2 regions of the Pseudoalteromonas sp. SR41-7 genome follow, and region 1 is predicted to be linked to the other one. Evidence: predicted binding sites of a transcription regulator. Region 1 holds the regulator's gene; the other holds the start of a gene.
What was found. The regulator FliA, encoded in region 1, starts transcription of late flagellar genes. The targets are predictions, from matches to a motif close to CTAAAGNTNNNNNNNNNNNNGCCGATA.
Positions count from the first base shown of each region.

Region 2: pomA (flagellar motor protein PomA) is a predicted target of FliA. The motif match lies at 7,025-7,051, and genes of this name have one in related genera.

Region 1 covers NZ_JACJEF010000001.1:90,743-103,498, forward strand. The annotation lists gene H5092_RS00455 (ParA family protein) at 1-211, opposite strand, end outside; gene H5092_RS00460 (flagellar motor protein MotB) at 224-1,183, opposite strand; gene H5092_RS00465 (flagellar motor protein) at 1,185-1,949, opposite strand; gene H5092_RS00470 (chemotaxis response regulator protein-glutamate methylesterase) at 1,942-3,105, opposite strand; gene H5092_RS00475 (chemotaxis protein CheA) at 3,164-5,383, opposite strand; gene H5092_RS00480 (protein phosphatase CheZ) at 5,399-6,172, opposite strand; gene cheY (chemotaxis response regulator CheY) at 6,190-6,573, opposite strand; gene H5092_RS00490 (RNA polymerase sigma factor FliA) at 6,614-7,324, opposite strand; gene H5092_RS00495 (MinD/ParA family protein) at 7,351-8,211, opposite strand; gene flhF (flagellar biosynthesis protein FlhF) at 8,204-9,685, opposite strand; gene flhA (flagellar biosynthesis protein FlhA) at 9,707-11,818, opposite strand; gene flhB (flagellar biosynthesis protein FlhB) at 11,891-12,756, opposite strand, start outside.
Region 2 covers NZ_JACJEF010000013.1:92,505-105,260, forward strand. The annotation lists gene H5092_RS16045 (ligand-binding sensor domain-containing diguanylate cyclase) at 1-1,335, shown strand, start outside; gene H5092_RS16050 (hypothetical protein) at 1,377-3,488, opposite strand; gene dxs (1-deoxy-D-xylulose-5-phosphate synthase) at 3,689-5,551, opposite strand; gene ispA ((2E,6E)-farnesyl diphosphate synthase) at 5,657-6,544, opposite strand; gene H5092_RS16065 (exodeoxyribonuclease VII small subunit) at 6,547-6,789, opposite strand; gene pomA (flagellar motor protein PomA) at 7,111-7,878, shown strand; gene H5092_RS16075 (flagellar motor protein MotB) at 7,881-8,801, shown strand; gene H5092_RS16080 (hypothetical protein) at 9,014-9,520, shown strand; gene H5092_RS16085 (DNA topoisomerase III) at 9,566-11,506, shown strand; gene H5092_RS16090 (M20 family metallopeptidase) at 11,583-12,756, opposite strand, start outside.

The sequences.
Region 1 (12,756 bases):
TTTGCATACTTGTACCACGGGCAAAAATATCGTACACACTAACTTCTAAATCCTCTGAGTCAATGCCAAAGTAATAAGTGAGTGACGCATGAGGGTCTGTATCTATAAGCAACACACGTTTACCTTGTAATGCCAAAATACCGGCAAGGCTCACTGCGGTTGTTGTTTTACCAACCCCTCCTTTTTGATTAGCGACAGTCCAAATCTTCACATTACATCCTAATTACTGTTCATTGCGCGTTGTTATGCGAATACCACCATGAGGCAAACGAATTACTTTTATTGTATCGTCATCTGAAGGAAGTTCAATTTCAGGTTCAATCACTGCAGGCTCATCAGCTTGCCCGTCACTTTTAACCTCTTGTTTTGGCGGTAATCCATACTTAGAAAGTGCGATAACAACTTTACGATTTTCTGCGCGCCCTTGTTCTGTATCGTTACTTGCAAAAGGTGAATATTGGCCATAACCTTCTATCGCCATTCTAGCTGAATTAATGCCTAGTGCTTCCAGCTCTACTAAAATTGACGTGGCTCTAGCTACCGACAGTTCCCAGTTCGAACGAAATATCTCATTACGAATACTTTCATCATCAGTATAACCTCGTACTCTTACATAGTTATCTACTGGTGCAATAATATCTTTAACAATCTTGACGACCTGCTTTGCTCGAGAGTGTGCAACTGAACTACCGCTTGAAAATAACATACCTGAGCTTAGCTCTATAATCAGCCAATCTTGGTTAAGCTCTAAACTGGCTTCTCCATCACGGATTTCATCAATAAGCGCTGACTGTAATTTAATTAATAAACTATCAAGAGGTTTGCCTAAATACTTTTGCTGGATGTTGCTTGTATCACTTTGGCCGTCGAGTAGCTCAGGACCTTGCTCTTCTTTTAATATACTTTCGCCATAAAGAACTTCTTGTTCAGGTGTCACTCTATCTGTCAATATTCCATTACCGTTGACACCTTCACCTTGCTGGGAGTATTGGCGAGCTGACTTATCAAAAACCTGTTCAAGGGAATCTGACAATATTTGGAATTGTTCTTCTTTATTAATCGCTATCGCATACAGAACCACAAAAAAAGCAAACATAATAGTCATGTAATCGGCATACGATACAAGCCAACGTTCGGTATGTTGACTTTTAGCAGCAGAGTGACGAAGTCGTCGGCGTAACATGTTATTCGTCCACTAAATTAGGGCGCTCTACACGATAGGCTTCAAGCTTTAATTCTATATTTACTGGGCTTTCACCTATGCTTATTGCAATAACGCCTTCAGCAAGCATTTCATGGTAAAGCATTTTTTGCTCTACACGCTGTTTTAACTTATTTGCCATAGGTAAAAACAATAAATTAGCTAAACCAACACCATAAATGGTCGCAATAAATGCCGTTGCAACGCCGGCGCCAAGCATTTGTGGATCGGTAATAAACGACATTGCCTGTATTAAGCCAAGCACCGCACCTAAAATACCAATGGTAGGGCTGTAACCCCCCATTGCTTCATAAACACGCGCGGCTTCAAGCAAACGATCGCGTTCTAGCAGTAAATCAATTTCAAGCGTGTCTCGTAGTTTTTGCTCTGAGCAGCCATCGACAAGTAAGCTTAAACCTTTTGCTGCATACGCATCTGGGTGAGCTAAAGCTTCATTCTCAAGCGCTAAGTAACCTTCTTGACGTGCTTTATGAGACCATCGTTTAACTTGCTCTATTGCGTCTTCAATATCGTATTGTGGTGCAACAAAAACCCACGAGCTCATATTTAGCATTTTTTTGAATGTGCTAGCAGAGGTTTGCAACATAACAGCGCCAAGCGTGCCACCTAGTACAATAATAAGCGCAGGGCCATTAAATAAAGCTGAAACAACACCGCCTTCTAAAGAATAACCTAGACCTATTGCACTAAGTGCTACCAATAGTCCAAATATTGAGAGTTTATCCACAACCTACCTCTCTCATTATACGTGCTGCAACATCGCTCAATGCTAAGCTTTCACTTGAAAGCCCCGCATTAGCAATTGCTTGGGGCATTCCATAAACGACACAGCTTTTCTCATCCTGTGCCCAAATAGTTGCCCCCGTTTGTTTTAACATTCTTGCACCATCACGACCATCAGCGCCCATACCTGTTAAAACAATAGCAAGTACATCGCCTTGATACGTTTTAGCTGCACTAGCAAACGTTACATCTACGCTTGGTTTATAACTTATTCTCTCGCTATGATCTTCAAATACGCGCAGCGTTCTATTTGCTCCACGCCCCTCTACCATCATCTGCTGCCCGCCAGGCGCTAAATAAGCAGTTCCTGGTTGTAAGCGATCGCCTTGTTGTGCTTCTTTCACTTTTATTTGGCACAAACCGTTTAAGCGCGCTGCAAACGCAGGTGTAAATGCAGCGGGCATGTGCTGAATAAGTAAAATAGGGTGAGGAAAATTAGCAGGCAATTGAGTCAATATAGTTTGCAGAGCAACAGGACCACCTGTAGAAGTACCAATAGCTAAAAGTTGATATTGTTTTCCACTTGCTCGCATTGAGGCAACATTTGAACTTGTCGATGCAGCAGGCGCAGCTCTTTGAAAGCTTCTATCAGGCTGCTTGATTTGAGTTGTTGATGTGCTTGCTCTTTGCGAAAGTGAACTTGTTGGTTTAGTTGAAATGGATGGTTTAACTGGTGTTGCCGCTCTAAATGTTCGCGGTAAACGTCTTCGCCCTATATCTTTTACTTTACTTTGCAAAAGCTTAATTGCATCTTCATTATTGCGTGCAATATCTTCAAATTTTTTCGGTAAAAAATCCATTGCGCCAGCATCTAACGCATCAAACGTTGCTGTTGCACCATCACGTGTAAGTGATGAAAACATTAAGATAGGAGTTGGGTTACTCGCCATTATCTCTTTAACTGCGCTAATACCATCAAGCACAGGCATTTCGACATCCATGGTGATCATGTCAGGACGCAATTGAGCTGCTTTCTCAACAGCCTCTCTGCCATTAACAGCAAAGCCTATAACTTGTATATCGCTATCTTGCTCAAGGATTTCGCTTACTCTACGGCGAAAAAAGCTTGAATCATCAACAACTAAAACTTTAACGGCCATTTAGCTCTCTTATTAAATTTATGCGTAGGTATATATTAAATATATACCTACTTTATTATTAGCCTGCGTAATGTTTTAACATGTTTGGAACGTCTAAAATCAGTGCAATGCCACCATCCGAAGTTATTGTAGCCCCTGCCATACCTGGTGTTCCTTGAAGTAACGCATCAAGTGGCTTAATCACTACTTCTTCTTGGCCAATTAATGAATCAACAACAAAACCAATTTGTTGCGTACCAATTTGTACAATAACGACGTGACCTTTAGATTTTCGCTGAGAACGATCTGAGCCTTTTACTAACCAATGCTCAAGGTAAAATAACGGTATCGCCTTTTTACGCACAATAATTGTTAATTGCCCATCAACTACATTCGTCTTCGTTAAATCTAAATTGAATATCTCACTAACACCAGCCAGTGGTAACGCAAATGTTTGTGCGCCAACAACGACCATTAATGTCGGTAATATAGCCAAGGTAAGTGGTACTTTTATTTCTAAAATAGTACCGACACCAAGTTCAGACTGAATGCTTACTGAGCCATTGAGTTGCGTGATCTTAGTTTTAACTACGTCCATTCCTACACCACGGCCTGAAATATCAGATATTTCTTCTTTTGTAGAAAAGCCAGGTGCAAAAATCAGGTTATATGCTTCGGTGTCAGAAAGTCGACTCGCTTGGTCATGATCGAGTACGCCTTTACTAATTGCAATTTTTTTCAGTTTTTCAGCATCCATACCTGCACCATCATCTTTGATGGTTAGCAAAATATGGTCGCCCTCTTGAGACGCTGATAAAGTAACATTACCTGTTCTAGGCTTACCAGCTGCTTCACGAACAGCGGGCATTTCAATACCATGGTCAACTGAGTTTCTAACTAAATGCACAAGCGGGTCGGCAAGTGCTTCAACTAAGTTTTTATCTAGATCGGTTTCTTCACCAATAAGTTTTAAATCAATATCTTTATTTAAGCTACGTGCTAAGTCGCGTACAACGCGAGGGAAGCGACCAAATACCTTCTTAATTGGTTGCATTCGCGTCTGCATAACCGCACCTTGAATATCCGCAGTCACTACATCTAAGTTAGAGATTGCTTTACCCATCGCTTCACTGTCTGAGTTAGTCGCTAAACTAACCAAACGATTTCGTACAAGAACTAACTCACCAACCATATTCATAATTTGATCGAGTCGTTTTGTATCTACGCGAACAGTGGTTTCTGCAGCTGGTGGCGCTGATTTTTTTGGAGCTGCTGCTGGTGGTGCTTTAGCTGCTGGCTTCTCTGGCGCTTTTTCAACTGGTTTTGGAGTAGGAGCTTTAGCTGGCTCAGCTTTTTTTACTGGTTCACTCACTTGTTTAGCTGGCGGTGAAACAGGTTCAGGTTGTTTTGCAGCTGGCGCACTTTCTATCGATTTAGGAGCAGTGCCTTTACCATGAAGTTCATCAAGAAGCGCTTCAAATTCGTCATCACTAATTTCATCATCTGATGAATTAACTGTATTTACAGCTGGTATAGCAGATTCTACAGGTGTTTTATTGGCATCATTTTGTTCAGGTTTGCTCGTAACTTCACCAAAACTGCCAACACCATGTAACTCGTCTAATAAGCTGTCAAATTCATCATCAGTAATATCACCACTAAAATCACTACTACTTGCTACTGGTTTTTCAACTGCAGGACCTTGTCCTTTACCGTGCAGCTCATCAAGTAAGCTTTCAAATTCGTCTTCAGTGATTTCATCTATTTCAGCATCGCTAACCGAAGGCGCTCCGCTAAATAGTTCATCAAATGCAAACGGATCTTCATCATCAGCTACCGGTGTATCCACCACTTCATTATGAGGTTGTTCAACCTCTGTTTGTGAAGAGGCTTCAGTGGCTTCGGCTTCTGTTGGAGGTAGACCTAAGATATGAAGAGTATGAAGTAATTCAGGATCTGCAGGTTCAGGCTTGTCTCTGTTTTGGATAGTCGCAAACATCTCATTAATGGTGTCTAGTGCTTGTAAAATAACATCCATTAACTCTGAGTTGACTGTTCGCACGCCTTGACGTAGTAAATCAAATACGTTTTCAGCACCGTGACAAGCATCAACAAGTTCTGTCATAGCTAAAAAGCCTGCACCACCTTTTACAGTGTGAAAACCTCTAAATATAGCGTTTAGTAACTCGGTATCTTCTGGATTATTTTCCAGCTCAACTAACTGTTCAGATAAAAGCTCTAGGATTTCTCCAGCCTCTACAAGAAAGTCTTGTAAAATATCTTCATCGACTTCAAACATGCAGTTACTCTCCTCTTAGAAGCCCAAACTTGATAAAAGATCATCAACTTCATCTTGATCAGATACAACATCATTACGCGATTCTTTATCAATAATAGGGCCTTCAGGACCTGCTAAAGTTTGTGTGGCAACTGGTTCTTTTATTTTTTGTTGTTCTACTTTATTCGCGGTGCTGTTAGTGTCGTCTTGTTCAGCAAACGCAGTTAAAAGATGAAGTAAACTTTCTTCTACTTCCCTAACAAGTTCAATAACACGGCGAATAACTTGACCTGTTAAGTCTTGATAGTCTTGAGCCATTAATACATTTGTCATTAAGTTTTGAAGCTCATCAGTCTTATGATGAGAGTTGTTCATAAACTTATCGATGCTATGGCAAAGTTGCTTAAACTCACCAAGCTCAATTTCGCGGCTCATTAAACGATCCCATGTCGGTTTGATATGAGATATTTCGTCCGCTAACTGTTGAGCTATAGGTAAACTGGCCTCCACTGCATCCATTGTTTTATTAGCCGCATTTTCTGTCATTTCTATAACATAATTAAGCCGCTTTTTAGCATCTGGAATCGCATCTGTCGTTATATCAGTTAAGCGAGTATCAAGCTCAAAACTTTTAAGGGCTTCGTGCAGTTGACGAGTCAACTTTCCAACTTCAGCAAATAATTCAGACTGCTCTTTAGATGCAGCCTCTAAAATCAACTGATTTGCTTTGTCTTGCTCATCATTTTCTAAAAAAACAACGAGCTGACGAGCTTGTTCTAACGTTATTTGAGGCGCAGCTGGTGCTGGCATAAGCCTCTCCCCCATCATTAGCCTAAGCGTTCAAATACTTTTTCTAATTTAGTTTTTAATGTTCCAGCCGTAAATGGCTTAACAATATAACCATTCACGCCAGCTTGCGCCGCAGCTATTATTTGTTCTTTTTTAGCTTCTGCCGTTACCATTAATACAGGGATATGTTTTAACTTCTCGTCTGCACGTATTGCTCTTAAAAGATCAATACCCTGCATTCCAGGCATATTCCAATCCGTAACTACAAAATCAAACACTTGATTTTGCAACATAGGCAAAGCTGTAGACCCATCATCAGCTTCTTGAACGTTAGTGAAACCTAAGTCACGTAACAGGTTTTTTATAATGCGTCTCATCGTTGAAAAATCATCAACTACAAGAATTTTCATGTTTTTATCCAAAACATCCCCCAGTGAGGTATTAACCTTTGTTTACTTACTACTAATTTATCCAGTCATTGATTTTAGCTTTAAGCTTAATCATCGCCTGACCATGTATCTGACTTACACGCGATTCACTTACATCGAGTATATGTCCTATTTCTTTTAAATTCATTTCATCGTTGTAGTACAAAGAAAGCACCATTGCATCACGCTCTGGTAATGACTTAATTGCACTTAGCAAAGACTCATTAAACCTATCATTTTTAACATTATTAAAAGGTTTATCTTGTGCTAAATCTTGGCCTACAGGAGTAATAACATCCTCATCTACACCAAGGTCTTCAATACCTAATATTTTACTCGTATTCGCATCATTTAAAATATGATGGTACTCATTGAGCGAAATTTCAAGTTTTTCAGCAACTTCTATATCCGTTGGTTCGCGGTTCAGACTACTTTCGAGCTCAGTAATTGCTTCTGCAACTTGCCTGTTTTTACGGTGAACTGAACGAGGAGCCCAATCACCACGGCGCATTTCATCAAGCATAGCACCGCGAATACGAATACCTGCAAAAGTTTCAAAGCTTGCGCCTTTTGTTGCATCAAAGTTTTTGGAAGCTTCTATTAAACCTATCATTCCTGATTGAATTAAATCATCAAGTTGAACGCTAGGTGGTAATCGAGCAATTAGATGACATGCCACTTTTTTAACAAGTGATGCATGCTTCTCAACAATCACATTTAAATTTTGTGTTGATTGATATCCCATAGCTCTATTCACCAGTGTTGTCATAATTAACCGTTTACTAGTTTCTCAATGAAAAACTCTAAATGCCCAGATGGTTGGTTGGGTATTGGCCATTTAACTGCTTTTGTTGCCAGCGTTTTAAACGCAAGAGCGGCTGGCGAATTTGGAAAGAGCTCTACTATTACTTTTTGACGACGTGTTGCTTTGCGCATATTTTCATCATAAGGAACCGTTGCTACTAGCTCCATTGATACATCTAAAAAGCGGTCGGTAACTTTAGATAGCTTTGCAAACAATTCAGTGCCTTCACGCATACTGCGCACCATATTGGCAACAATTTTAAATTTATAAACGCCGTGCTCACGACTTAATACTTTAATAAGTGCGTAAGCGTCGGTGATTGATGTCGGCTCATCGCATACAACAACCATTACATCTTGCGCTGCACGCGAGAAGCTCAGTACCATGTCTGAAATACCAGCAGCTGTATCTACAATTAAAATATCAAATTCGGTATTCAATTCGCTAAACGCACGAATTAGCCCAGCATGCTCAGATGGTGATAATTCAACCATACTTTGCGAACCCGATGTAGCGGGTACAATTTTAATTCCTGCAGGGCCTTCAACTAAAATTTCATCAAGCTCACATTCACCAGACAAGACATGTGACAAGTTACGCTCTACACGTAAACCAAGCATCACATCACAGTTTGCTAAACCCAAGTCAGCATCCAACACTAATACTCGATTACCTTGCTGCCCAAGTGCAATAGCTGTATTTAGAGAAACATTTGTTTTCCCTACTCCACCTTTACCACCGGTTACAGCGATAACTTTTACGCCGTTGTTATTGTTTTGACTCATTTTGCGCAGGCCGCTTGCTTGATCTAATACTGTGTTAATCATACATCCCTACTGTGCTTGACGCCACTGCTTGGTGCCTTGAATGTTGTGCTTTTGTTCTTTTTAAATATAATTGCTCAGCCTTTTTAACTAGTTTCTCAGCATTTGCAACACGAATATCCTCTGGTACTCGTTGACCATTAGTAAGATACCCTATTGGAAGGCGATTTTGAATCGCAATACTAATAATCTCGCCCAAACTTAATGATTCGTCTAACTTAGTGAAAATACAGCCACTTAACTGTACTTTTTTAAAGTGGCGTACAGTTTCTTGCAATACATTAATTTGTGCTGTCGCGCTAAGTACTAAGTAGCTGCGAATATCTACACGTTGGTTACGCATTAATGTGTTTAATTGCTCAGTTAAACGTAAATCTCGCTGGCTCATACCTGCTGTGTCAATTAATACTAGACGTTTATTTCGTAAATGATATAAAACTTCAGCTAATTCATTAGCATCTTTAACTTGCTTAACACCACAACCAATAATACGACCATATGTTGCAAGTTGTTCATAAGCACCAATTCTGTATGTATCAGTGGTTATTAACGCCACTTTATCGGCACCATATTTTTGTGCGCCTAGAGCTGCAAGCTTAGCAACAGTCGTTGTTTTACCCACACCTGTTGGACCCACTAACGCATATACACCACCTTGGCGAAGTATTTCATTATTGGTTGTTTGCATTTGATCTTCGACCATAGTTAACAATGCTTTCCAACCTTGCTTACGAGACACATCATCAGGTATAAAACATGCCATTTGCTGTGCTACTTCTTTATCGATACCCATACCGACTAAACGGTCAACCATACAAGCGCGTGTTGGATCGCGACGCGCCATATCTTGCTGCATCAAGCCTGATACTTGGTGCTCAAGTAATTGACGAATTGCGTTCATTTCTTCACGCATTGTTGTCATTTCTTCGCTTTCATTATTAGGTGCTTGTTGGCGAGTGGTTACGGGGCTATCTAAATCATCAAAGTCGCGGTCTAAATCATCAAAACCTAAGCTATCCGCTTGAGTTTGTGGACGAACTGGCGCAGCAGCTTCAGGAGCAAACATATTTTTAGTACGCTGCCCCATATCTGGTTCTTGATAGTTATCAGTAGTATCAATACCCGATTGTGAAAACATTGATGCAAGCTCAGGAGAACGAGGACGCGGTGATTGACGCTCTAATAATGCTTGTAGGCTGTCAGCAACTTTTGCCTGAGGCTCAGGCTTGGCACGCTGTGGCTCTGGTTTTACAAAGTTATGGATGCTTTGTTGTGGCGCCTGAGTACGCGGCTCTGCAGGGCGTTGTGGTTGCGCTGCTACTTTAGGGGCTGCTTTGTCATAATCAACTGCCGCTACAATTTCTACACCGTTAGCCAGTTTTTTATTTGACATAATAACCGCATCAACACCTAACTCATCTTTAACTTCTTTAAGTGCTGTGCGCATATCTTTAGCAAAAAAACGTTTAATTTTCATGATTCAACCCCTGTTAAAATCTTATTGTTGGCCTACCGAGCTTACAATTTTGATCTGTCTTTCGTCTGGTACCTCTTGATAAGACATCACTCTCAATCCTGGAATGGTGTACTTAACAAAACGAGATAACACAGTGCGTAACATTCCTGACGTTAGCAGTATAGAAGGTTCGCCGGCCATTTCTTGATTTTGATGCGCTTGTGTCAATGACACTTGAAGTCGCTCTGCAAGTCCTGGCTCAATACCGGCACCTTCATCGCCTGCATTTTGTAATGACTGATGCAACATCTGTTCCAACTCAGGCGCCAAGGTTATGACAGGGATTTCTGATGACATTCCCACCGCATCTTGAACAATTAATCTACGCAGTGAAATACGCACTGCAGCCGTTAATACATCAGGGTCTTGACTACGTGGGCCATACTCAACAAGGGTTTGAACAATTGAGCGCATATCGCGAATAGCCACGCCTTCATTTAATAAATTTTGTAGTACTTTTACAATAGCAGTTAATGGCAATACATCAGGTACTAGTCCTTCCACTAAGCGAGGATGGCTTTTAGCAAGCATATCAAGTAGGTTTTGAACTTCTTCATGCCCTAGTAATAACGCTGCACTGTTAGTTAATAACTGGCTAATATGAGTGGCAACTACCGTGGCTGAATCTACAACGGTATAACCTAGTGATTGTGCTTCATCTTTTTGATCTGGCTTGATCCATACTGCATCAAGGCCAAACGCAGGATCTTTTGTCTCAACCCCTTTAATTGGACCAAATACTTGTCCTGGGTTAATCGCTAGCTCGTCGCCATGCTTAAGCTCGCTTTCACCGGTTGAAACCCCCATTAGTGTTATTCTGTAAGCGTTAGGGTCAAGCTCTAAGTTGTCGCGTATATGTACTGGCGGCACTAAAAAACCAAGCTCTTGAGAAAGCTTTTTACGCACCCCCTTAATACGATTAAGTAGCTCACCACCTTGTGATTGGTCCACTAACGGAATTAATCTATAACCGACTTCTAAGCCAATTACATCAACCTGCTGAACGTCATCCCAGCCTAGTTCTTTTTGTTCTTGTTTATTAGCAACACCCGTTGCAACGCTTCCGCCATTAGCGGCCTCTTCAGCTTCTGCCGCAGCAGCTTTTAATTTACTTTGCTGTGTGTAGTAAGCTAAGTAACCCAGTAACGCACCTAAACTTAAAAAAGCAATATGCGGCATACCAGGCACTAAGCCCATGATGATCAAAATACCAGATGCAATAAAGAGTGACTTTTCGTTGCCTAGTTGTTTCTTAAATTGGTCCCCCATATTGAGCGACTCATTTTGGCGTGTTACAACAATCGCGGTACCAATTGAAAGCAGTAAAGAAGGGAGTTGAGCAACTAAGCCATCGCCAATGGTAAGTAATGTATATACTTCCATTGCATTGCCAAAACTCAAATTGTGCTGGATCATACCGACAAATAAACCACCAACAATATTGATGATTAGTATAACAATACCTGCAATCGCATCACCTTTTACAAATTTACTCGCACCATCCATTGAGCCGTAAAAATCAGCTTCGCGAGTTACTTCCTCGCGGCGGTCACGCGCTTGTTCTGCGCTGATAAAGCCTGCGTTCAAATCGGCGTCAATTGCCATTTGTTTACCTGGCATTGCATCAAGGGTGAAACGCGCAGATACCTCAGAAATACGACCAGCACCTTTAGTAATTACTACAAAGTTAATAATGATCAGGATTAAAAACACAACCAAACCAACTGCGTAGTTACCACCAATAACAACTGAGCCAAACGCTTCAATTACTTTACCGGCAGAGTCACCACCATTATGGCCTTCAAGTAACACAACTCGAGTACTGGCAACGTTAAGTGCTAAGCGCATAATTGTAGCGATTAGTAATACAGAGGGGAAAATACCAAATTCAACTGGTTTCATCGTGTAAACAGTTACAAGTAAAACCACTAACGCGAGAGCAATATTAAACGAGAAAAGGATATCGAGTAAAAATGGCGGTAGTGGTAAAATCACCATTCCCAAGGCAGCAAGCACAAGCAAAGGTGTACCTACCCCTTTGGCATAGTCTTTTTTGTCTCTGTTAAGTTGTTGTAATACCGCTTTAAAACTCATAATTCTACAATTTCAAAAAATTGACACTACGTAGAATTTGCAATAACTATTCCAAGTTACTCAGTTAACGGTTTAATACTTGTAGGCATCGGGGATTGGCAGCTTTTTATTGAGCTTAGTTGGACGTTTACCGCGCCCTTTATTAAAGCGCTTAAGCTGAAATACATACGCTAAAACTTGCGCTACTGCGGTAAATAGCTGATCGGGTATTTGCTCTCCTACTTCAGCCGTATGATAAAGCGCTCGGGTCAACATGGGGGATTCTAATATAGGTACTTCATTCCCTATTGCTACTTTTCGAATTTGCATCGCCATTTCATCAATGCCTTTAGCAAGCACTATAGGCGCACCTGCGCGCTCCGTGTCGTATTTTAATGCTACAGAGTAGTGAGTTGGGTTGGTAACAATAACATCAGCGTCAGGAACATCTTGCATCATGCGGTTTTGCGACATTTGCCTTTGTGTTTGCCTAATGCGCGCTTTTATTTGTGGGTCACCTTCAGAGTTTTTATACTCATCTTTAATTTCTTGCATTGTCATTTTAAGTTGTTTGTTATGGTTGTAACTTTGAAATGGTGCATCAATGGCGGCAATAACAATTAAAGTGCACGAAAGGCCTAAAAACATCCACCCTAAAATCTCTAAGGCATGAATAATATTACCCGGCGCACTTTCTAAACTTAAATGCAGTATTTCATCAAAATAAGTATTAATTAAAAACACTGCAAAACTTGCTACTAAACCAAATTTTAAAAGTGACTTTACAAGCTCAATAGCCGCTTGTGGGCCAAACATCCGCTTAAAGCCCTTCATTGGCGACATTTTACTTGCTTTAGGTGCAGCAGCTTCCCAGCTAAAGTTAAAACCACCGAGTAACGTATTACCAATAAATGCGGCCAAAACAATAATTAACACAAACATAGCCATAGGAAACATCA
Region 2 (12,756 bases), on a different contig from region 1:
TTAAAAGTTGAAGAAGTAATTTCATCTTTTGACCGTCAACTTGATGGTAAAGCGAATCAATGTTGTAGTGGACTTGGGCATGATGCGGTAGCAGACACCGGAAATTCTATTTGGTACCCAAGCTTACAAGGTGTTGTTGAAATACCTAAAAATGTAGAGCTATTTGGTGTGCTTGCATTAAAGCCAACAATAGAGACAATAACAACGCCACTTCGTCATTTAACTACCGCTGCGCTTGGTAAAAAACCATCATTAGAAACAGACGAGCGTGATATAACGCTAACTTACACAGCTATTGATTACTATGCACCAAACAGCATTGAATTTAGATATAAACTAAGTGGCTTAGATAGTGACTGGCGCTATGCAAATACGCGACGTGAAGCTATTTATACTAACTTGCCTCCTGGCTCGTTTTTGTTTCAATTAGAAGCTAAGCGCCAAGGTGAAGACTGGGCTAAAGCGCAAGATGTAGAATACGGTTTTGTAGTGCCTGAGCGCTTTGACGAAACAATTTACTTTAGGCTTTTAATTACCAGTGGTTTTATTTTGCTTTTTTATCTCATTTTTTGGGTGTTTAGAGCACAAGAACGCAGAAAACAAGAAGCATTAGAGGGCTTAATCACTGAGCGTACCTTAGAGCTTCGCCAAGCTAATGATAAATTAGGCCAAGTGAATTCACAGCTTAAATTAGTGAGTCACTCAGATGAGCTAACAGGGCTACGTAGCCGCCGCTTTTTGTTTGATCAACTCCCTAAAGATATTGAGCACTTTCAACGTAATTCACAGTCGCTGCAGGCACAAGGTAAGTCACTGGTGCTGGTAATTATTAACTTTGATAACTTCAGCCGTATTAACGATGCGTATGGCCCAATTGCAGGTGATAGCTGCTTACAGCAAATGGCTGCATTGTTAAATTCGCGTACGCAGGGCTCTGACTATGTGGCACGTTGGAGTGGTGATGAGTTTTTATTATTATTACGTGACTTTAAATGCAATAAAATAGATAGCTATGCCTCAGAACTTTGTAAAGTAATAGCGGCTAATTCGTTCCAATTACCAAATGGAAAAACAACTAATATCACGGCATCAATTGGTTGGTCATTTTATCCATTACCTTTACTAGGCGGACAGGTAATTAGCTGGGAAACCTCTATTAACTTAGCAGATATAGCACTGCATCAAGTTAAAAAGCGCGGTGGTGATGGTGTGGCTAATATTACGTTTGATGATCAGCTCGATGCATTTGAGTTTGAACAAAACTCTAATGTTGATCAGCAATTAGGTATTTTACAAAGTAATGGCTTGGCAGATATAAAAGTGTGGATGCGATAATGCCCGACCAAGGTTATTGGTCAGGCATGGTGAGGTTAACTCTATTTGTTAAGCCAAGCTGGTAATATTGCAATCGACTCAGGGGCTGTAAATGCCGTACTGGTATCGGCGCTTATATCACCGCCTGCACTGCTTAAAATATTATTAAATCGCATAACCACATTATTTGACTTCTCAGCTACGTATAAATCTGTTCCGGTATACATAATATCAACAGGGTTACCCAGTAGGGTATTTGGACCGCTAATAGTGGTACTTATGTTTACCAAGCCCGATGCAGTTGCTACGTTATTCAATACGTATATTTTGCCATCGTCAGCAACTGCTGCGCTACCAACATCAGAGAGTATTAGCGAGCCACTTAGCGAGTCGTAGTCGATGCCGTGCATGTTGCTTGGTGCTGCTACTGCTGTACCTGCATTTGCTGGCGTTATAAGCCTATCCTCAACTGCAATATTAGTACTACCAGCCATTAGTTTGCTTTTAACTTCGTCAAATACAGCAACGGTTCCATTTGTTAGTGCTACAAAAGCTCGATCAGTGTTTGCATCGTAATCAACATCCCAAGGGCGAGCATCGTTTGCAAACGTAAGCGTCATTAATGGGCTTGCATCCCCTGTGGTGCAAGTTGAAAATATTGAAATGCTTGGAGTATCTGCATTATTTTCTGCAACTAAAATCATACCGCTATCAGAAGCCACATCAAGACCTTTAGGAGATATAAGGCCTGTATTCGAACCAGTAATAATGCTGTCTTGGTTCGTATTATAAGTTTGCCCATCTCTGTTTATTGCCACTTTATTTGAAATAACAATACCGCCAATTGAGGTTGTACTGTTATCGAACGTTGTATAACTATTACCCGCTTTATCAAAAGTTACACTTTCGATAGTTTGACTTGCATTATAGTTGCCAATTTCTGTGTTAAGTTGTGAACTTAATCGACTAATTTGCCCAGTTGTTTCACCTGCAGTGCCCGGATTACTACTTACAGCAACACCTAGCAGCGCCATATTAGCGGTATCACTATCTGAAATATCAGCCATCTCATTTTGTATACCCAGTTTAGTAATTGACTCAGGTTTAATTGTTGAGGTAACTAAATCAGGAGTGATATCGCCGCTCTCACCTGAAAATATATTGCTGAACACAAGAACAGCATCATTTGATTTTTCAGCTACACGTAAGTCACTACCTTCAAGGCTAATATCAACTGGGTTACCAAGCATTGTTGCTGGACCGGCAATACTTCGTGCAACGCTTACTAAGCCCTCTGCAGTTGAAGCATTATTAATCACAAATAACGAACCATCGGTTGCGTCTGAGGCACTGCCTACATCAGACAAAACAAGTTTGTTAGTATTTGAGTCATAAACAATGCCGTGAATATTTACAGATATTTGCGTGCCATCATTATTACTTGGAGTAATTGTGCGGCTTGGCATTGCGGCAAATTCACCACCAACAAAATTATCATAAACGGCTACATCACCATTTGTTAGTGCTACATAAAGGCGGTCGTTAGATTCATCATAATCAACATCCCACGGCGCCGCTTCTGTAATAGTTGTGCCTAAAGGCGCTGCATCGCCCGCGGCTGTAGCGCCAAAAGTCGTTACTTGCATAGCGCCAAAGTCAGCAATAAAAACAAGGCCACTCTTTTGTGCTACAGCTATTCCTTTAGGGTTTACCAGTGTTGTGTTAGTACCTGTTATTTCGCGATCTGTATTAGCTGTATAGGTTGCGCCGTCACTACGATTTGCAAGCTGGCAAATAGTTTTAATACTGCCATTTTCGCTGTCGCTTGCTTGCAATAAATTACCTAAGCTATCAAATGCAACGCCTTCGTTAGCTGTTGTATTAAAGGTTTTTAGTTTAGAGGCGTTTTGGTTAATTAAATCGATAGTGCCTGTATTGCTCTCGCCATTGTTTGCCAAAATTAATGTGGCTGATGCAAAACCAGGGTTGCCATTTGTACCGTCGGTACCGTTTTGTCCATCGGTGCCTGCAATACCATCTACGCCGTTTTCACCATCGTCTGAGCTACAGCCTGTAATGCCGATTAATACTGCAAGTGTTAAAGCTGAAAAACTAAGCGTGTGTTTAAGTGTGTTTTTTTGTGTTGAATGAGTTGTTAAATTAGCTTTATTCATCATTTTTACCTTTTAAATATTCCATCAAATGTAGGTAAATAACGCGCTTGCTCATAAGGCATAGACTAAGCGGCACTGATTATTTACATGTTAACCTCATATCAATAACGGCTATAAAATGAAACTGGATGCAAAAAAGTTAAAATTAAAAACAAAAAAAGGAGCCTTGAGGCTCCTTTTTAATAAACTAAGTAAATAGCTTAAGCGATAAACGCCTTAATAGCGTTTAATATTCCTTGCTCGCCTAATCCCATTTCATCGTGCATTTCATCTTGCGTGCCGTGTTTAATAAACTCATCAGGAATACCTAAGTTAAGGATATTAATATCAGCTTTTTGAGTTGCCAAGTATTCATTAACTGCAGAGCCGGCACCGCCAGCAATCGCGTTATCTTCAAGCGTAACAAAGGTATCGTGGCTAGTAGCAAGCTCATTTAAAAGTGCAGTATCAAGTGGTTTAATAAAACGCATATTAACAAGCGTTGCATCTAATTCGTTAGCTGCAAGCTGGGCGTTTTCAAGTAATGTACCGAACGATAAAATGGCAATTTTACTGCCTTTCTTAATTGTATCTGCCTTACCTATTTCGAGCAGTTGCATAGTGCTTTCAATGTCTGCAGTACCTGCGCTACCTCGAGGGTAACGAACTGCAACAGGGCAGTTTTCTTTATAACCGGTGTATAGCATTTGGCGGCATTCGTTGGTGTCGCTTGGTGCCATAATTACCATATTTGGAATACAGCGCATAAAGCTTAAATCGTACGCACCTTGGTGAGTTTCACCATCGGCTCCAACAATACCAGCGCGGTCAATGGCAAATAATACAGGTAAGTTTTGCAGTGCAACATCATGTATTAATTGGTCATACGCACGTTGTAAAAAGCTCGAGTAAATAGCAACAACAGGTTTTAAACCTTCACAAGCAAAACCAGCTGCTAAAGTAACAGCATGCTGCTCTGCAATGGCCACATCAAAGTATTGATCTGGAAACTCTTTAGAAAAACGTACCATGCCAGAGCCTTCGCGCATTGCTGGCGTAATAGCCATTAACTTGCTGTCTTGCTTTGCCATGTCGCATAACCAATCGCCAAAAACTTTTGAAAAAGTAGCAGCGCTAGGTTTAGATTTAGGCAGGCTAGTTGTGCTTGGGTCGAATTTTGGTACACCATGGTAGCCAATAGGATCGGCTTCAGCCGGTTTATAGCCCTTACCTTTTTGCGTTTTTATATGTAAAAGCTGTGGGCCTTTTAAATTACGCATATTACGTAATGTATCTACAAGCATGTTTACGTCGTGACCATCAATTGGGCCTATGTAATTTAGGCCTAATTCTTCAAAGAAGGTTCCCGGGATCATCATGCCCTTAATGTGCTCTTCCATTTTACTGGCAAGTTGTTTTACCGGAGGCACACCTGAGAGTAACTTTTTACTGCCTTCACGAATGTTAGTATAAAAGCTACCTGATAGAATTCGGGCAAAGTGATTTGTTAATGCGCCAACATTTTCAGAAATCGACATTTCGTTATCATTTAAAATAATAAGCATGTCTGATTTTACATCACCTAAATGATTCATCGCTTCAAATGCCATGCCTGCGGTGATAGCTCCGTCACCAATAATGGCTACAGATTTTCGACCTTTGCCTTCTTTTTGGGCGGCAATAGACATACCTAAGGCAGCTGAAATAGAGGTGCTTGAATGACCTACGCTAAACGTATCGTATTGGCTTTCATCGCGAAAAGGAAAAGGGTGCAAACCGTCTTTTTGGCGAATAGTGTGCATTTGGTCGCGACGACCTGTAAGGATTTTATGTGGATAAGCTTGGTGACCCACATCCCAAACTAGGCGATCGTCTGGAGTGTTATAAACATAATGTAGCGCAACGGTTAGTTCAACCGTCCCTAAACCAGACGCTAGATGACCGCTACTTTGCGATACTGAGTTGAGTAAATAATCGCGCAGCTCATTGCTAAATGCAGGGAGTTTGTCTTGCGCTAAGTCACGCAATTGGGCTGGCTCGTCAACCAAATTAAGTAATGGATACTTGCTACTATCAAGTGTCATGGTTTTATATATATCCTTCGCTAACATTAATTCATTCAAAGCTTTTACGAATAATTAATGTTGAGTAATAATGTCAGTGCTAATTGCAATACGTATGAGCAAAAATTAGTGGTCACGCTCAATTAGGTAATTTGCTAGCGACGCAAGAAGTGTTGTGTCAGCATCTATATTTGCCAACGCTTCATGGGCTTGTTGTATTAAATTTTGCGCCTTTTCTTTAGCGCCTAGCATACCTAATAACGCCGGATATGTCGCTTTATTCGCGGCAATATCGGAGCCTTGTGGTTTACCTAAAGTAACCGTATCGCCTTCAACATCTAAAATGTCGTCGTGTACTTGAAACGCCAGCCCTATAGCATACCCAAAAATGCTTAAATTTTCTAAGGTTTGTTGATCTGCCTTTTCACTGCACAGTGCACCAAGTGTAATTGCACAATTAATTAAAGCTCCGGTTTTTAGCTTATGTATTCGCTCAAGCTCTTGTACGGTAATTACTTTATCTGTTGCTGCTATGTCAAGACCTTGTCCGCCTACCATGCCCTCAAGGCCTGATGCGTTGGCAAGCGTAGCAATCATTTTTACTTGTGTTTGCGACGAGCATGTAAATTTGTGATTCGCAATAAGCTCAAAGGCGAGTGTTTGTAGGGCATCACCGGCTAAAATTGCATTTGCCTCGCCAAATTCTATGTGGCAAGTAGGGCGGCCACGGCGTAAGTCGTCATCGTCCATCGCGGGCAAATCGTCATGAACTAGCGAATAGCTATGGATACACTCAATTGCAGCTGCAAGTACATGTAAGTCTTGCTGGTTTGCACCGAGCATTTTACCTGTGGCATAAACTAAAAATGGACGTAATCTTTTACCGCCATTAAATAATCCATATTGGGTGGCGTTCTTGACTGTTTCTTCAGTATCGAGAGGCTGTTTAAAATGCTGTTGTAAGGTCGCTACTACATCTTTTTGAGCACGTTCGATATAATTATTTATGCTCACAGCTATTCCATATCATTATCAAAATTCGTAAGAACTGACTTTTCGCCATTCCCCATCAAAATTGATACTTTTTGTTCTGCTTGCTGTAATTTACCTGATGAAGCACTTGCTAATGCAATTCCACGCTCAAATTGCTTTAACGATTGCTCAAGCGATAAGTCACCTTGTTCCATGTCACTAACGATTGTAGATAATTCTTCTAGTGCTTGTTCGAAACTTAAGTTTTCAGGTTTTTTAGTCGCCATCTTTATTTCAGCTTACATAATAAATTTAGGGGTCAATTTTAGGGGGAATGCTAAACTAGGTCAAAGGATGATATTGGTTTTTTACCTTTATAACGTTAAATTATATTTCAAGTGTATTAATAAAGCCTTAATAGCGGTCTGTTAGTTTAATAAATCAATTGATAATTAGGTAGCCCTTATAACTTGATCTAAAATAGTGCTAAAGGCTGCTTTTTATGTTTATTTATAAAAATGGCTTAAGCAATTCAATATGTTGCCGATAAGCAGTTAATAATAAAAGTTTATGATAAGGCCATTAAGCATGAAACTTCTGGAGGAAATGTGGATTTAGCAACCATAATCGGGATCCTAGGCGCAATTGGCTTAATTGTCATGTCTATGTTTATGAGTAGTAGCGGTGAAATGGCTATGTTTGCCGATGCTCCTTCTAGTGTAATTGTATTTGGTGGTTCACTTTTCATTGTTTTATCAAATTTCACCATGTCGCAGTTTTTGGGTATAGGTAAAGTTGTTGCTAAAGCGTTTATGTTTAAAATTGAAACGCCAGAAGAACTTATTGAAAAAGCAGTAGAACTTGCTGATTCAGCTCGTAAAGGGGGCTTTTTAGCACTCGAAGAAGCTGAAATCCCAAATCCATTTATGCGCAAAGGCGTCGACATGCTTGTTGATGGCCATGACGCAGATGTTGTTCGCGCCACACTTCAAAAAGACATCTCTTTAACCACTACTCGACATGAAATGGGTGCAGGCTTATTTAAGTCATTAGCCGATATTGCACCAGCAATGGGAATGATTGGTACTCTAATTGGCTTAGTTGCAATGTTATCTAACATGGATGACCCAAAAGCAATTGGCCCGGCAATGGCGGTAGCGCTTTTAACAACTTTATATGGTGCGTTTTTAGCCAATGTTGTGGCAATTCCTATTCAGGTAAAACTTGAACTGCGTAAAGACGAAGAAGCTATGAATCAGCGTTTAATTTTAGATGCTATTTTAGGTATACAAGATGGCCAAAATCCAAAAGTTATCGAAGGTATTTTGAAAAATTACTTAGCTGAATCTAAACGCAAAGTAGATACCGAGGAGTAATTATGTCTGATCAAGAGTGCAAATGCCCACCACCAGGCCTACCAGCATGGATGGGAACGTTTGCCGATTTAATGTCACTGTTAATGTGCTTTTTTGTACTCTTGCTTGCGTTTTCAGAAATGGATGTACTTAAGTTTAAACAAATTGCGGGCTCTATGAAGTTTGCTTTTGGTGTGCAGAATAAAATTGAAGTAAAAGATATCCCTAAAGGTACCTCTGTTATTGCTATGGAGTTTACCCCAGGCAAACCAGAGCCAACCCCAATAGAAACCATTCAGCAGCAAACAGTCGAAATGACTCAACAAATGTTAGAGTTTCAGGCTGGAGATGAAAGCTCAGCTGGCGGCAGGCAAGAACAACGCGGGGATAAACGTGGTGGCGAATCTCGTAGTACTTCTCAAGAGCAATCGTCAGAGCAAGCAACTTCAGCGGCCGATCAGGAACAAACTAACGAGCTCGTTAAAAAAATCGCGCAGCAGCTTGAAAAGCAAATAATAGATGGTGCAATTGAGCTTGAATCTTTAGGGCAGCAAATAATTATTCGTATTAGAGAGAATGGTTCATTTCCTTCGGGTAGTGCATTTTTACAACCTAAGTTTAAACCCATAATTCAAGATATTGGTGTACTGTTAAAAGATGTACCTGGCGAAATAACTGTATCTGGCCATACCGACGATTTTCAGGTATCGAATGAGCTATATATTAATAATTGGGACTTATCGTCAAAGCGAGCTGTAGCTGTAGCAAGCGAGCTGCAAACGGTGCAAGGGTTTGATAAAAACCGCATGATGGTAGTGGGGCGAGCTGATACTCGTCCACTTGTTCCAAACGATTCAAATGAAGATCGCCGAAGAAACCGTCGAGTAGAAATATCAATCCTGCAAGGTAAGGCTAAAGAGTCTGCTCCTATTGATGTGCGCTAAGTTATTGCTTGTGTTATATTTCACTATGTTTGTTTTGATTTAAGGTACTTAATTGCCTTAAGTATCTTGGCAATTTCGTCATTTTAGCTTACAGTACATTTCCTTAACATATGTAATGGAGTGCCTGTGAAAATAATCAATAAATATTGCGACATGCCGGGTAATGGTGATGGTACTGATGACGATAAAAAAACAAAATAGGGCAGAGTATTTTGCCTGAATGGTTTTTATATATTGTTAGTATTTTAAGCAAAAGCTGGGTTTTAATGCTAAGTCCGGCTATTTTTATATTTTTTGTATTTAAAGATCGCCTAGCCTTTCGATTTGTATTACTTACCGCAGCTTTTTTCCTCTTTGGTAACCTAACTGCTTCAAGCCTACGAGCGTTTGATGACATTTATATTTATCGTTATTTAGTTTGGGCGATCACAGATATTATTTGGATGGCACTTATAGCTTACTGGGGTATAAAGGATAAAGTTTATTTATGGCAATGTGTTATTGGGCAACTAGTTGTTATTGGCGCACCTATATTACAACTATTCCGATTAGTTGACCGCCATTTGTGGGATTTAGCTTACAGTACCGTTATTTATCAGACCCTAATGCCATTTATCAATATTGCCACGGTGGTTGTATGCTATTTACCTTTAATTATCCTTTTCACTAAGCAAGGTAGTGTAAAGTCAAAAATAGAAAACTCCCCACCTTCAAAATAGCTGTGCTAAACTACTGTTTATATAAACAGTGAGTGAGCGACTCCCATGAAACTCTACATTGCAGAAAAACCATCACTAGGCAGAGCAATTGCTGATGCCTTACCAAAACCACATAAAAAACATGATGGTTATATAGAAGTCGCTAATGGCGATTGTGTATCGTGGTGTATTGGACATTTGCTAGAACAAGCAGAACCCGATGACTATGATGAGCGCTTTAAAAAATGGCAGTTTGAACACTTACCTATAATACCTGAACAGTGGAAGTTAAAAGCCAAAACCAAAACTCGCAAACAGCTCACTGTTTTAAAAAAATTAATTAAACAGGCCTCGCAACTTATTCACGCTGGCGATCCAGACCGTGAAGGCCAGCTACTAGTCGATCAAGTAATAGAAGAAGCTAAAATAAGTCAGGCTAAAAAGCAGAGTACGCAACGTTTACTCATTAGTGATTTAAACTTATCGGCGGTAAAGAAATCATTGGGCGCAATGCGTTCTAATCGAGATTTTATTCCGTTAAGTGTATCTGCTTTAGCGCGCTCTCGTGCTGATTGGCTATTTGGTATGAATTTAACACGTGCATACACACTAGCTGGGCAAAAAGCAGGGTTTGGTAATGTGCTTTCGGTAGGGCGAGTGCAAACCCCTATTTTAGGTCTTGTTGTTAATAGAGATAACGAAATAGCGAACTTTGTATCTAAGCCTTTTTACGATGTATTGGCGCATTTGCTTACTCCAGATAATCAACCATTCATAGCTAAGTGGGTTCCAAGCAAAGCATGTGAGCCACATCAAGATGAAGAAGGGCGAATACTTAACAAAGCTCTTGCAGAAAATGTTGCTTCACGTATTACAAGGCAAAGTGCTGAGCTTATTTCACTCGACCAAAAACAAAAAAAGCAAAGTGCTCCATTACCTTATAATTTATCTGCTCTGCAAATAGATGCCGCTAAAGCATTTGGTATGCCAGCTCAAAAAGTATTGGATATTTGCCAAATACTTTACGAACGTCATAAACTAATTACTTACCCACGCTCAGATAATCGTTATTTACCCAAAGATCACCATCAAGAAGCATCTGCTATTTTAAAGGCAATAAGTGCAAATGGGGGGCAAAGCAGTGAATTAGTAAACGGGGCTGATGTAAAAAAGCGTAGTAAATGTTTTAACGATTCAAAAGTAGCTGCCCATCATGCCATTGTGCCTACGGCTAAGCAGTTAAAGTCAGCGAGTTTGAGCGGTGACGAAGCAAAGGTATATCAATTAATAAGCCGTCATTACTTAATTCAGTTTTATCCCGACTATATATATAACGAAACTAAAGCTGAGGTAATTATTGCTGGTGGGCTTTTTAAGGCAAATGCAAAGCAAGATGTAAGCTTGGGTTTTAAGGTGTTAATGGGTAAATCTGAATTAAAAGATGAAGCCTCGCTACCTCCTTTAACAAAAGGTATGCCTCTTTTTTGTGATAAAGGCGAAGTAGTCGAAAAGCATACATCACCCCCAGCTTATTTTACCGATGCCACATTATTGGCTGCGATGACGGGCATTAGCCGTTATGTTAAAGATCCACAAATTAAAAAAGTATTAAAAGACACTGATGGTTTAGGTACGGAGGCAACACGTGCGGGAATAATCGAGTTGCTATTTAAGCGGCGTTTTTTAAAACGTGAAGGTAAGTCAATTAGAGCGACCGAAACGGGACTTGCTCTTATTAGCGTATTACCACAAGGTTTAGCGAGTCCTGATTTAACCGCAAAGTGGGAGTCGAGCTTAGGTGATATTGCACAGCAGGCAATGAGTTATCAGCAATTTTTACAGCCTTTACTTGCTGACCTAAATGGGTTTGTTCAATTAGCAGCAAACTGCGATAGCAATGCATTTGCGAAGTTACCAAAAAGCTCACCTAAAAAACGTTTTGCTAAACGAGGTGGAAAAGCGACCTTTAAAAAGTCGAGTTATAAAAAAAGCTCTGTTGCTAGTTAGCAACAGAGCTTTTTTATTAAACCATATTACTTAACCTGAACTCTGTTTGAGATAGATTTATTATCCAGAATTCAGGTTACTTATTAAATAAAGCAACAGCAGCGTTACTCATTGCTTTTATTCCAGTAGGAATAGCAACTTTATAATCTGGTGCAAATTTACTAGAGTGTAGAGAAGGGAGTACCTCAGCTGTTTTTATTGAATCTGCATATTGTGCTTGGTTTACGCCTCCTAGCCAAAAGAGGGTGATAGGGATATTTTCATCGGTGCGCCCGTATAGGCCAAAATCTTCACCCGCCATTACAGCTTGTGTTTCAAGTACATTAGTATCGCCAATTGCGCTGGCTATAGAATTTCTAACAATGTCTGTTTGTGCAGGGTTATTATAAGTAGATGGAATCGATTCATCTTCATGTACATATACTACAGGGTAGTTTGATTCATCCAATCCAGCGCTTTGGGCTATCCCAGCTGTAATACGTTTGATAGCAGCTATTTGAGCGCTTCTTACATCGGGGTTATAGCTTCTAAGAGTGAGTTGTAGTTTTACTTCATCCGAAATCACATTATGTTTTGAACCACCATGAATTGACCCCACTGTAATAACAGAAGGCTCAAGCGGTGAAAGCTCTCGGCTTGTGATTGTTTGCAAAGCAAGTACAGTGCGTGCAGCTATAACCACTGGGTCTATAGTTGTATGCGGATAAGCACCATGACCACCCTTACCTTTAATTGTAATATCGACAGAATCTACACTTGCCATCGTGTATTCATTTTTCATTGATACCTTACCAGCGGGGACGCTAGCGCTTACATGTAAAGCAATTATATGATCAGGTTTTGCATATTTACTAAATAGTCCTTCGCTTAACATCGCTTTAGCACCCCCACCTACTTCTTCTGCAGGCTGTGCAACCATCATTAATGTACCTTGCCACTGTTTTTTATGAGCAATTAACTGCTCTGCAGTTCCAATAAAAGAGCTCATGTGGATATCGTGGCCACAGCCGTGCATTACACCTACTTTTGCACCGTGCTCGTCTATTACTTTGACTTTTGAGGCATAGGATTTTCCTGTTTGCTCAATAATAGGTAAGCCATCAGTATCAGTGCGGATCATTACTGTCGGCCCCTCACCATTTTTATAAATACCAACTACACCAAAGCCACCTACATTACTTGTTACTTTAAAACCCAGCTGAGTTAATCTATCTGCTATCTTTTTACCTGTTTTTTGTTCGTGATAAGAG